Regions from separate parts of the Yersinia entomophaga genome, predicted to be linked through region 4. Evidence: predicted binding sites of a transcription regulator. Region 4 holds the regulator's gene; each other region holds the start of a gene.

Region 1 (3,198 bases), 2.1 Mb from region 4:
TTTAAACTTATTACATTAGACGATACTGTCCGCACAGCTTCGGAACAAACAGATTTCATCCTCAACGCCTGCGGCCATTAAACTGAATAATGCCGCAGGTAATGTACTCGCTCGAACTTCATATCAATGCTTATCTCGAATAACAGATTTATCAAACCGTTAAGTATTCGGTGATCAAATCGTCATCTAACAGCGCAAATTTTCCTTGAGCCACATTTCTTCCCTCATCAATCAAATAAAAGCGATCGGCCACTTGCTGAATGTTCTCCAACCGGTGTTCAACCAGTAAGACCGTCAGGCCAATATTTTGGCATAACTGGCGAATGACACTGCCAATTTCCGCATTTAGCGCGGGCTGATCACCGCAACCCGGTTCATCCAGAATCAGTAATTCCGGTTCGGGAACTAACGCGCGCGCGAATGCCAACAGTTGCTGTTGGTTACGCGTTAGCTCCCCGCCGCGTTGACGGCGCTGCTGATGTAAAAACGGAAAGAAATCATAGATCCAGTGGGGAATAACCCGATCTTTGTGACGCCCAGCCAGAAGCGCGACCAGCAAATTATCCTCCACGCTCAGTTGAGAGAAGATTGGCTGCCCTTGTGGGACATAGCCAATCCCCAGTGCGGTTCGTCGCTCTACCGGCTGGTGAAGCAGGTTTTCAGGCGGTTCCCCCCCGGGTTGCCAAACCATCGTGCCGCTTTCCACTGGAAGATGACCCATTATGCAATTGATCAGCGTGGTTTTTCCTACGCCATTACGACCTATCAGACAGGTACATTGGCCGGGAGGTAACTCAAGATTGATATCCCATAGAATATGGGTGCGACCATAAAATTGATTGACCGATTGTAAACGTAGCATCAGAAAATCTCCTCGCTTGGCTAGGTGCTGAGGGCGTAGGCTGGCTGAGTTCTGCGAGCAACTTTTGCTGCCGTTAGGCCAATCCTCAGCATAAAAATCTCAAGATATGAAAAAACGTGTTGGCATAAAGAAGTGATAAATAACCAGTTTCAGATATTAACTTGCGGCTAACGGTGATTTTTACTGCTAAACAGCCGTTTTCAGCACTCAGTCTGGCCTATTAACACTGGAACGCAACTCCCGCTATCACGCTTCTGTTACGCCGAATCACAGTGAAATAAGCAACTCTCGAGCCAGGTTGCTAACGCATAAGAAAAAACCATTATGTTAGGACGATGTAACGAAATTATTTGGCCACTTGCGTAAAATTTATTGGAAATGGCATAAACCGCCGGCAGCTACGGGATGGCGGTTGCACCTAGGCGGTGCCACTCTGAGGGGGCGTGGTGCAAAAAAGAAACAATTTGAATCGGTTGCGCGGTGGATGACTCGTGTAGGCGGCGAATAGCAAATTAGCAAGGGGGATATTTAGCACTAATTGAAATATATAGAGAAATAAAAATGTAAAAAAATGACTAAAAAATCCTATTTGGACCTGTTTTTACCTTAACCGGCGGTTTTCTCCAGCTCGCACCACAGACGGGATTGAGTGAGTTATCCACCATTCCTGTGGATAACCTTGTGTATTAGACACAAAAAACTAGTCGCAAGCGAGAGAGGACGCGGCTTATGCCCCGGTTGTCTGGATTCTCTTCTTTTTCTAAATATACATAAATTACAATAAGTTAATTAAAATCAAGACTTGAGTATTTAACACTGGTGGTTATGTGTGATCTTTAATCAATTTGTTTTACAGAGGTTAACAACTGCCTCTTTCTGGGGATAAATGGGGTATTGTCATGCAAATGGCAATATGGAATCGAGATAACGGAGGTGTCGTGCCAGAACCAGCGCTCTTTTCCCTATATTTATACTTGATGCTGGTTTTATATCCAGTATCATAGCAGTGGAAAAAATCTGGGAGGCTCGCATAATTAGCTTCCTAACCGCGCGTGATTCTCCATCGGGTAGCTAATTCATGAGTAAATTATTCAAACTGCATTCTGAGTTTAAGCCTGCTGGCGATCAGCCGGAGGCGATCCGTCAACTGGAAGAAGGTCTGGAAAATGGCCTGGCGCACCAAACGCTGCTAGGGGTTACCGGCTCGGGTAAGACTTTTACCGTGGCGAATGTGATCGCCGATCTGAATCGGCCAACCATGATTTTGGCACCCAATAAGACGCTGGCGGCACAGCTGTATGGCGAAATGAAAGAATTTTTTCCTGATAATGCGGTGGAATATTTCGTTTCCTACTACGATTATTACCAGCCAGAAGCCTACGTCCCCAGTTCTGATACTTTTATCGAGAAAGATGCATCGGTAAACGAGCATATCGAACAGATGCGGCTTTCAGCCACCAAAGCCCTGCTGGAGCGGCGTGATGTGGTGGTGGTGGCCTCGGTTTCTGCTATCTACGGTTTGGGCGATCCGGATTTGTATCTGAAAATGATGCTGCATCTGACCAAAGGAATGATTATCGATCAGCGGGCGATTTTACGTCGGCTAGCGGAGTTGCAATATGCCCGCAACGATCAGGCGTTCCAGCGCGGGACTTTTCGGGTGCGCGGTGAAGTGATTGATATTTTCCCTGCCGAATCTGATGAATTGGCGCTGAGAGTGGAGCTATTTGATGAGGAAGTGGAGCGATTATCGCTGTTTGATCCCCTGACGGGCCAGCTGCATCAGGAAGTTCCGCGTTTTACCGTGTATCCGAAAACTCACTATGTCACGCCGCGAGAACGTATTTTGCAAGCGATGGAAGACATTAAAGTCGAACTAGCGCAACGGCGTAAGGTACTACTGGAGAACAATAAACTGGTAGAAGAACAGCGTTTGACCCAGCGAACCCAGTTTGATTTGGAAATGATGAATGAATTGGGATACTGCTCCGGGATAGAAAACTATTCACGTTACTTATCCGGGCGCGGAGAGGGAGAGGCGCCGCCGACGCTGTTTGACTATTTGCCTGCCGACGGTTTGCTGATCGTGGATGAATCCCATGTGACTATTCCGCAAATCGGCGGTATGTACAAAGGGGACCGTTCGCGGAAAGAAACGCTGGTGGAATACGGCTTCCGTCTGCCGTCGGCGTTAGATAACCGCCCAATGCGCTTTGAAGAGTTCGAAGCGTTGGCTCCGCAAACCATCTACGTTTCGGCAACGCCGGGCAAATACGAGCTGGAGAAATCCGGCGGGGAAGTGGTTGAGCAGGTGGTGCGTCCAACCGGTCTATTGG
Region 2 (3,198 bases), 940 kb from region 4:
CTATAGCATAAAAGGCCCGGCTAATTAACTGCCGGGCTTTTTGTCTACAAGGATATATTTAATCGATTACTTTTTTTCATTCACTATTTTTTTAAATTCTTTCGGTGAGTTAACCATCACGGCATCTGCACCTAGCTCTTTTGCTTTTTCATAATCCTGCGCTGTATTGATACCAAAGAAAATAATATAGGCTTTCCCTTTGGAGCGGAAACAATCGATAGCGCTTTTATCCCATGTTAATACGGTGTTTGAGTGAGAACGGCCTTCGCCAAGAGTGAATTTTTCCACAACGACTAACTCAACGTTTCGCTTCATCTCCAATCCGTACCAGCGCTCCTTTTTGTCTACCGGCAGCTTACATTGATGGCCTAAGGTTATATCGACCAAAGCATCACGAGTTTCATCTCGACTTTCAAAACGTTGAATTTGCTCTTTTCGCCCCGCGTCCTTATTCATCTGATCTATAGCGTTCAGATACAGTTTGTCGGTTGAATAAACCCGGGTACGTTCAAAACTGTTGGTTTCCTTCAGCACTTTTTGTAGAGCCTGAGCAAAAGGCTGAGCCAGATTTTCGGCATCTGGGGATTTAATATCTAGATAGAACATGACGTTAGGATAATCTTCCAGCACATATTTCAACTTTAGGACTTCTTCTAACGTTGGAATATTGGCTGAAAATGCGGTTTTATTTTTTTCATTATAGAATTTAGCAGCATTAACTGTTGATAGCTGTTTGTTCGTATAGTCTCTGACTTTTCCTGAAACATTGGTTAGTTCTTTTAAATCGGAAGGTCGATAAAGTACCGGTACATCATCTTTTGTTAACTGTAGGGTAATCCAAATAGCATCAGCTCCATTTTCCAACGATTTCTTAATTGCAGGGAGCGTATTTTCTGGTGCGTCTCCGGTACCAGCCCGGTGCGCCACTATTTTCGGCGGTTCATTAGCTGAAGGAGATGACATAACTTGTAATGAAAATAAGATTAATATACTTGCCATAATATAATTCCGCATAATATATACCCCGTATAACCCATTTAAATTGAATTTCTCTATACATGTGTTTTACTTTATAAAAAAACATTACTCTACGACTTTATCGAATGTAGTACTTTTTTATTAAAAATAAATGAAAAAATCGCTTAAATGTAAATAACAGTATTCGATCTGGAAATTAGAAATATTTAGCGGCATTTAAATTAGGACAATCTTGAACATGGCTTTTTTTACTGTATACTTATACAGTTGTCTATTGCCGATGGGAGTGAGAGTGCGCAAGATTATCCATGTTGATATGGACTGCTTTTTTGCAGCCGTAGAGATGCGGGATGACCCCAGTTTACGCGATATCCCTTTGGCCATTGGCGGTAGCGCAGATCGTCGTGGCGTTATCAGCACGGCCAATTATCCTGCCAGACGTTACGGTGTCCATAGTGCGATGTCCACTGCGATGGCATTGAAGCTTTGCCCGCATTTAAAAGTGATTCCGGGGCGTATGGCGGCATATAAAGAAGCTTCTTTACATATTCGCGAAATATTTGCCCGTTACACTTTGCTTATCGAGCCATTATCGCTGGATGAAGCGTATCTGGATGTCTCCGAAAGTCAGGTTTTTAGCGGTTCAGCAACCTTAATTGCTCAACAGATCCGCCAGTCAATTCATGAGGAATTAGGTTTAACTGCATCCGCCGGAATCGCCCCGATCAAATTCTTAGCCAAGATCGCTTCAGATATCAATAAGCCCAACGGACAATACGTTATTACACCGGATCAAATTCAACCTTTTCTACAAACTTTGCCGCTTAACAAAATTCCGGGCGTGGGAAAAGTAACGGCTAAGCGTTTACAGGAATTGGGTTTAACTCATTGTGTTGATGTCCAAAATTATCCTTTGGCTGATTTACTGAAAACCTTTGGTAAATTTGGGCGGGTATTATGGGAGCGCTGCCATGGTATTGATGAGCGAAGTATATCTCCCGATCGGTTGCGTAAATCCGTTGGCGTAGAAAGGACGCTGGCGCAGGATATTCATCACTGGGAAGAATGCGTTGAGATTATTGAAAAACTTTTCCCCGAACTGGAAGCCCGCTTGGCTAAGGTCAGGCCGGATCTGCAAATTGCTCGTCAGGGCGTAAAGCTTAAATTTCAGGATTTTCAGCAAACGACTCAGGAACACGTTTGGCCAGAATTGAACAAGGTCGATTTATTGCGTATTGCCAAGCAAGTTTGGGATGAGCGACGGGCGGACAGAGGTGTGCGACTGGTGGGATTGCATGTCAGCCTGCTGGATCCGCAGATTGAACGGCAATTATTGCTGAATTGGGAATAGCGCTGGGATAGATGCCAGGTTCTGGGTTTTCTAGCAGCAAATTTGCCATAAAAAACGGCGCTACCGCAGGCGGCGCCGTTCGTAATGATAGTGCGGTACTCGCTTAAGCGCGTTTTGGAATGGCTTTCAGCAATGCGGTCAGTAATTGCCAGTATTGACCAACGCTTTCGATATGTACTTGTTCATCCGGAGAATGTGGGCCTGTCATGGTTGGGCCGATGGAAACCATATCCATTTCTGGGTAAGGTTTTTTGAACAAACCACATTCCAGACCGGCGTGGATTACCATGATATTTGGCGTTTTGTTAAACAGTTTCTCATAGGTTTCGCGAACTAAATGCATGACCGGAGAGTTTGCGTCAGGCTGCCAGCCAGGATAGCCGCCTTTAGGCGTAGTCTGCGCGCCAGCCAGTTGGCCAACGGCGGTTAGCATGCTAACAACATAGTCTTTGCCGCTGTCGATCAGGGAACGAATCAGGCACATAATTTCGGCCTTATCTTCTTCCATGGTCACGACGCCCACGTTCAGTGAGGTTTCAACCACGCCTTTCACTTCATCACTCATACGGATTACGCCGTTTGGCGTCGCATTCAGCAATGCCAGCAGACGGTGCTGGGTATCAGCGGTCAAAGCTTTCGCTGCGCTACTGACGGGTTCCAGCACCACGGTGAGATTTTTTTCTACCGCAGATAGCTCGTTTTTCAGGATGTCTAAATAGTCCTGAGTCAGGGTTTTCAAATGATCTACTTTATCGGCTGCAACCGCCAAAATAGCGAAACCTTCGCGCGGAATCGCGTTGCGTAGCGTACCACCGTTCAGATCCAGAACCCGTAGGCCGAGCTCCGCTTCATGTTCAAATAGGAAACGA
Region 3 (3,198 bases), 1.4 Mb from region 4:
TACGCGACTGGATAAGCTGGCTAAAATCCGGCCAAAAAAAACTAATTGATTGAAATTTATAATATTTATTGGCCACAATGGAGAGATGACGGGGAAGGTTAAGTGGAAAAGAAAACGCTAACCACTATTCCCCCGTTATCTTAATGAGGGAAACTCTCTCATGGAGCAGGAGAAATTTATGCTGAATAGATTGAAAATGTTGTCCATAAGACAAAAAGGGATTTATCTCATTCTTCTGCTGACGTTGGTTTTCACACCCAAAAGTTATGCCGAAGCTGAATGCTGGGCGGTGTGGGATATCTACCCCAGTACCAGCCAGGGACCCGTTACCGTTCCAATGAATGCCCCGATAGGCTCATTACTTGCCTCTGGCGTTTATAGCTATGCGGTAAAAGTAGTAAAAAACAACTCGTTCGGCGCACCGGGGAACTTCGTTCTTCAACCACGAACATCCACTAAATGGACGGGCATCTATTACGATTCAATGCCAGTGTATAAAACTTCAAAGGAAGGCGTCGGCATCGCGTACAGAACCGACGGTAGAGACGGATTGCTAGATGTTTACGCACCACAGTACACCTATGAAGGCTATTTGATGCGCACCAATCTGGAATATTTCCTGGTGAAATATGCCGATATAACCTCTGGCACGTTGCCGGCATATAACCCGGTCAGTGTGAGTTACACCTGTCTGGGTATCACAAATGGCAAGGGTTTAGGTCAAATATCCTTCCCAGCGGTAGATATTCAGGTCAACGGCTGTAACACCACCACGCCGTCCATTCAGGTTCCTATGGGTACCGTCAATAGTCATTCTTTCTCCGGCCCCGGCAGCTATGGCCGCTCCGTCCCATTTACCATCGGGCTGGACTGCCAAGTTGACACCAAAGTTTCACTCACTCTGGGGACTTCCGGCAGTAGCGACAATGTATTGCCGTTAAACGGCAATACAGGAGAACAGGTGGCTAGCGGTCTGGGAATTCAGATCCTGTATGATGGCAATCCCCTTCCGCTGGGCGCGCCCACGAATTTACTCGATAGCACCACGGTTGGAGCTAATGAAATCCCGATGACTGCTCGTTATTACCAAACCGGGGTCAAAATCACGCCGGGGGCGGCCAATAGCGTAGCGAGTTTTACCCTGACATATCGCTAGGTTCAGTCTTACATACTGTCCTAAATTCCTGGCAGCAGAAAAAACCGGCTTGGTGTCAACGCGCCAATACTGTATATTAACCCAGTTGTTTTTGAATGGGTTATCCTGACATTTTTAGGGGAAGATATGCGTATTGAATTGATTTATGACAAAAGAAACGTCGGCGGTCTGACCAACGCCACTGATTTGATCAAAGAAGAGTTGACCAAACGTGTGCATCGGATTCATCCAGAGGCTGACGTCCACGTTAAGGCCATGCAGGCCAACGGTCTCAACGTATCGGGCGTGACCAAGTTGGAAAAATCTGCTCTGAACAGATTGATCGAAGAGATGTTTGAAGAAGCGGACGAATGGCTGACTATGGAAAGCTAATCTCCGTCGATCTGCATCTATCCGGAGATAGACATGTATCGAACGGTCGAAATTCTTCTATATAAATTACAGCCCGATAGCGGCAATATATTCCATCGGGTTATGCAGGATATTAGTATTCCACTGCATCAGAAAGCCGGTATGGACGTAGTGGCTTATGGCAAAGGCGTAGAACTGGAAGACAGTTATTATCTGATTCGCTCATACGCCAATCTCGCAGAGCTTGAGCGCAAACAGGCACAGTTCTACCGCAGCGAGGCGTGGCAAACCGGGCCACGCAACGTCATTGTAAGCCGTATTATTAGCAGTCATAGAACAGTAGTCTATCTTGAGCCTAAGGCTATTCGAGCGCTACGAGGGCTGAATACCGGTACCTAGCCGTGTACGCTATCAGCCAGTTTTATTACTTTACGTTTAATTACTCTGTGTTTAATTGCGTTACCTTTATTACTGCGAATGTATTGCTGCGAATGTTATCGCCGTTAACTCGCGAAAAATAATTAGCCCAACTTATTTAAGGAAGAATATGAAACTAGCAGGAAATATTTTATTACACGCCGGTCTGCTAATAACGTTATTTTCCTATGCTGCCACTGGCGCTGTACCGCAAAACTTTCTGTATACCGGTTCAGACGATTTAACGACTATTTCCTCTCTGATTCAGCGGCCTGATATTGGCGGAGTACAAATTGTCTATAATTGGAAGGCGCTAGAAACCGACAAAGATCAGTATGATTTTTCACAGATCGAGCGTGACCTTGCCTACCTTAATAGTTTAAATAAGAAACTTTTTATTCAAATTCAGGATCGTTTCTTTGAGCCTCAAGCTAAAAACGTTCCTGCCTATCTAATGAAAGATCCGCGCTATAACGGCGGTATCGTACCGCAATATGATAATCCCGGCGAAAATAAGCCTGCGGGTTCAGGTTGGGTAACCCAGCAGTGGAATCCGGCGGTACAACAACGCTATCAAAAACTACTGGCGGCATTAGCTACAAAATTCGACGGCCGGGTATTTGGCGTCAATCTGCCAGAAACCGCCATTGACCCCGATATTAAAAGGGATAAATCCGGCTTTAGCTGCGATAAATACTTTGCCGCAGAGATGGAGAATATGGCCTTTGCCCGTAAAGTCTTCTCTAAATCTCATGTGGTGCAATACGTCAATTTTTGGCCTTGTGAATGGAATAATGATCATCAATACATGTCACGCCTGTTTGAATTCGCTGCGAAAAACAAGGTGGGGCTGGGCGGGCCAGATATCGTACCAAATAAAAAAGCGCAGATGAAAAATGCCTATCCGTTCTTTAATCAATACAAAGGCAAGCTTAGTCTGGTTGGAATGGCCGTCCAGGAACCCACCCTCACCTACACCAATGCTAAAACCGGCAAACCCTTTACCAAAGCTGAGTTTACCGATTATGCAGAGAACTATTTAGGTGCGAATGTAATTTTCTGGAGTACTGCTTCACCCTGGTTATCTGAAGGAACCACAGCGCGCTAAGCCATTGGCTATGACCTCAATGAGTTAGGCTATTAACGGGATACGGCCGCCAATTTTAATCGGTTTAAAGTGGTCTTTATCACAATCAGCGGCAGCCAGCGCCAACGCTAACTGTTCCGGCGGTTCATCTAAGGATTCGTCGGCTAACTCAAAAACGCCCCAGTGA
Region 4 (3,198 bases):
CATTTTGCTGCGCTTTTTCGTGGGAAATTTTCTTGGTACGCGCTTCATCAGCCACCGCTTTTTCGATAGCTTTTGACGCCAGCAGCTTTTTAAATAGCTCCTGACGTGCCGGCAGACTTGGGCCAACGGCAGCTAAACGCTGACGAGAGAAGTGCATACGCGCGACTCTGGCCAGCTTATGGGCGATGGTTTTGTCAGTGCCGTGCTCACTGGCCATGCGGCGCAGGGAAACGGTAGTCGAGAATCGCACAAAGCTATCGCGACCCAGCCACAGTACGGCAAAGAATTTTTGTACGCCGTTCAGTACGCGCAGATGTGGTGTACCGTGACCTTCCCGGCCCGGAGAGCGGCCAAACATTACTGATACCGGTAGCATCTGAATATCCAGCTCAGGATTATTGCGATGCAGATCCAGATAATCGTGGAATAATTTTACCGATTCCTGCTTCGGGGCATAATAGCGAAATACCCGTGGGCCATTATCGATGAAAACGTGACTTGGCAGCTGTGCACCGTCTATTTCCAGTGGAATCAACGGATCGGGAAGATCTTGTGCCAGGCACTGCGCTCGCAATGTCAGCAAATCAGCCTTAGAGTTATAAGGTAAAACATACAAAATTGGACGTGACGGGTCTAACCCCAGTTCAGTCACAGGATCTGCGGGGATTACCTTGCTTTTTACCAACAATTTAAGTGGTAAATTCAGTAACTTATAATATATTTTACGCCAACCTGACATAACAACGTGAAGCCTCTTGTTAGCAATTCGCCGCAAGGATACCAGAAACTCGTTTTGAGATCTGTGGTGATCAGACTGATGGAAGCAGCGAAACTATTATCAATCCAATAAAAAGGTACATAACTCATGGCTAATCAATCAACAGGACTAACCCGTATCTATAAAGCGGCAGGTTATTCTGTGAAAGGGTTAACCGCTGCTTGGAAAAATGAAGCCGCTTTCCGGCAGGAGGCCGTGGTGGCCGTCATCGCTATCATACTGGCCTTCTGGCTTGATGTGGGAGTCATAGAGCGAATTTTATTGATCGGATCTGTCGTCTTGGTGGTGGTGGTTGAAATTATCAACAGTGCGATTGAAGCGGTTGTTGACCGGATTGGCAGCGAGCTGCATGACCTTTCAGGTCGGGCAAAGGATATGGGGTCCGCCGCAGTGCTCATCACTATCCTGCTGGCGGTATTTATTTGGGCTACTGTGCTGTGGCAATACTTGAATTTGGCATAGTTCAGGGAAAGAGCAAATAGTGGTGAAGAACAATACAGCCATTAATCCCTGTTTTTATTCACTCTTCGGTTCCCAATAGGGGTTTGGCTGTATATACTCACAGCTAAACTGTATAAACAAACAGGGGGCGGAATGAAAGCACTTACTACCAGACAGCAACAGGTCTACGACTTGGTTCGCGATCACATCTCGCAAACGGGCATGCCACCGACACGTGCCGAGATCGCGCAGCGTCTGGGGTTCCGTTCGCCTAATGCCGCAGAAGAGCATCTAAAGGCGTTGGCGCGTAAAGGGGTGATTGAGATCGTCTCCGGCGCTTCTCGTGGTATTCGCCTATTAATGGAAGACGAAGAAGGCCTGCCGCTGATTGGCCGGGTTGCTGCGGGCGAACCGCTGTTAGCGCAGCAGCATATTGAAGGTCACTATAAAGTTGATCCTTCGCTGTTTAAGCCTAATGCTGATTTTCTGCTGCGGGTAAACGGTATGTCTATGAGAGATATCGGTATTCTGGACGGTGATTTGCTTGCGGTTCATAAAACTCAGGATGTGCGCAATGGGCAGGTTGTGGTGGCGCGTATTGATGATGAAGTTACTGTTAAGCGTCTGAAAAAACAAGGTAATATTGTTCAGTTGCTGCCTGAAAACAGTGAATTTCAGCCCATCGTCGTCGATCTGCGCGAGCAAACATTTACTATCGAAGGTTTAGCCGTTGGCGTTATCCGCAATGGCGACTGGATTTAACGAACCACGTATTCCTACCTGCGGTAGTTAGCGTTAATAGCAATTGATTTTATCCCTTAAATAAAGCCCCTTCATTGGGGTTTTATTATGTGTGCTACGACTCAAATAATCCTGTATCTCATCAGAAATGAAGGCATATATATTGGTTAATCACTCACATGACAGTGTTTTAGTAATATTGAGAACTATCCGATAATAACGAGTTACTTGCTGATTTAAATACAGAATAATATGAGGTTTTCTTAGCCTGCCTACTATTTCATTACTATTCCATAGTACTAATTTAGCCATCGGCAGAATGCTCTGCTATAGTTATTTCACGGTAAGAATAAGACAACGATTCAATTTAAGATTGTCTTATTAATTTACTGGTAATTATATTAGCCTATATATTAATAGGAATTAAATAAACTGAGCTAACAAAAGTTAACGGAGATATTATGAATAAAGATCAAGCCGACGGTAACTGGAAGCAGTTTAAAGGGAAAATTAAAGAGAAATGGGGCAAGCTGACGGATGATGACCTGAAGGTGATAGAAGGGAAACGCGAACAGCTGGTAGGTAAAATTCAGGAAAAATACGGTTATCAGAAGGAAGCTGCGGAAAAAGAAGTGAAAGCTTGGGAAGATCATACCAAATATCGCTGGTAACCTGAGTTGGTATTAATATATGAATATAAAACTTACCTCCCTCCACGGTGTTATTAAATGTGTCGATATTTTATAAATAGAGTTATTTATTAAAATATAATTTAATATCATCAAGTTTACATGTTTTATATTAAGATGTTGCAAGCACAAGGAGGTGCTGACACTTCCAGTGTTGGTTATAATTAATGTCAATCAATACAATGTTAATTAATACAGTGAGTCATGACGACAAACCATTTTTTATTTTATTTCTGCCGCCGTATGACGACAGAAATGATTTCTGCACCAGGGGTTACTTTTCCAAGGTTACTTTCTTTTTGCCACTAGACTATGGTCGTGATCGCAATGTTCATGGCTATCACAGGCTTCGACTTCGCCGCACGTGGCGCAAAGGCCGTGAGCCTCTACCACGCTGTGACGCAGCGCAAAACCTGATTGTTTCGCCAGCAAAGCTAAGGCTTCTTCAATACCAACGGTGGTTTTTTCCGTTACCAAACCGCAGCGATCGCAAATAAACAGCGCTGAGGTGTGCAGCGGCTCCTCAAAATGATGGCACAGCACATAGCT

What was found. The regulator LexA, encoded in region 4, represses DNA repair genes until DNA is damaged. The targets are predictions, from matches to a motif close to TNCTGTATGTACATACAGNA.
Positions count from the first base shown of each region.
Region 1: a site for LexA is predicted at 1,841-1,860, ahead of uvrB (excinuclease ABC subunit UvrB). Genes of this name have one in related genera too.
Region 2: a site for LexA is predicted at 1,228-1,247, ahead of dinB (DNA polymerase IV). Genes of this name have one in related genera too.
Region 3: a site for LexA is predicted at 1,224-1,243, ahead of PL78_RS17005 (DinI-like family protein). Genes of this name have one in related genera too.

Region 1 is NZ_CP010029.1:346,369-349,566, forward strand. Features, by position in the region: gene PL78_RS01725 (ABC transporter ATP-binding protein) at 152-862, opposite strand; gene uvrB (excinuclease ABC subunit UvrB) at 1,941-3,198, shown strand, end outside.
Region 2 is NZ_CP010029.1:1,461,653-1,464,850, reverse strand. Features, by position in the region: gene nqrM ((Na+)-NQR maturation NqrM) at 1-6, shown strand, start outside; gene PL78_RS06640 (glycerophosphodiester phosphodiesterase family protein) at 67-1,014, opposite strand; gene dinB (DNA polymerase IV) at 1,271-2,329, shown strand; gene pepD (beta-Ala-His dipeptidase) at 2,433-3,198, opposite strand, start outside.
Region 3 is NZ_CP010029.1:3,788,596-3,791,793, reverse strand. Features, by position in the region: gene PL78_RS17010 (fimbrial protein) at 179-1,156, shown strand; gene PL78_RS17005 (DinI-like family protein) at 1,283-1,528, shown strand; gene PL78_RS17000 (NIPSNAP family protein) at 1,562-1,906, shown strand; gene PL78_RS16995 (hypothetical protein) at 2,055-3,032, shown strand; gene PL78_RS16990 (MBL fold metallo-hydrolase) at 3,057-3,198, opposite strand, start outside.
Region 4 is NZ_CP010029.1:2,397,261-2,400,458, reverse strand. Features, by position in the region: gene plsB (glycerol-3-phosphate 1-O-acyltransferase PlsB) at 1-739, opposite strand, end outside; gene PL78_RS11000 (diacylglycerol kinase) at 866-1,240, shown strand; gene lexA (transcriptional repressor LexA) at 1,373-1,981, shown strand; gene PL78_RS10990 (CsbD family protein) at 2,422-2,631, shown strand; gene zur (zinc uptake transcriptional repressor Zur) at 2,938-3,198, opposite strand, start outside.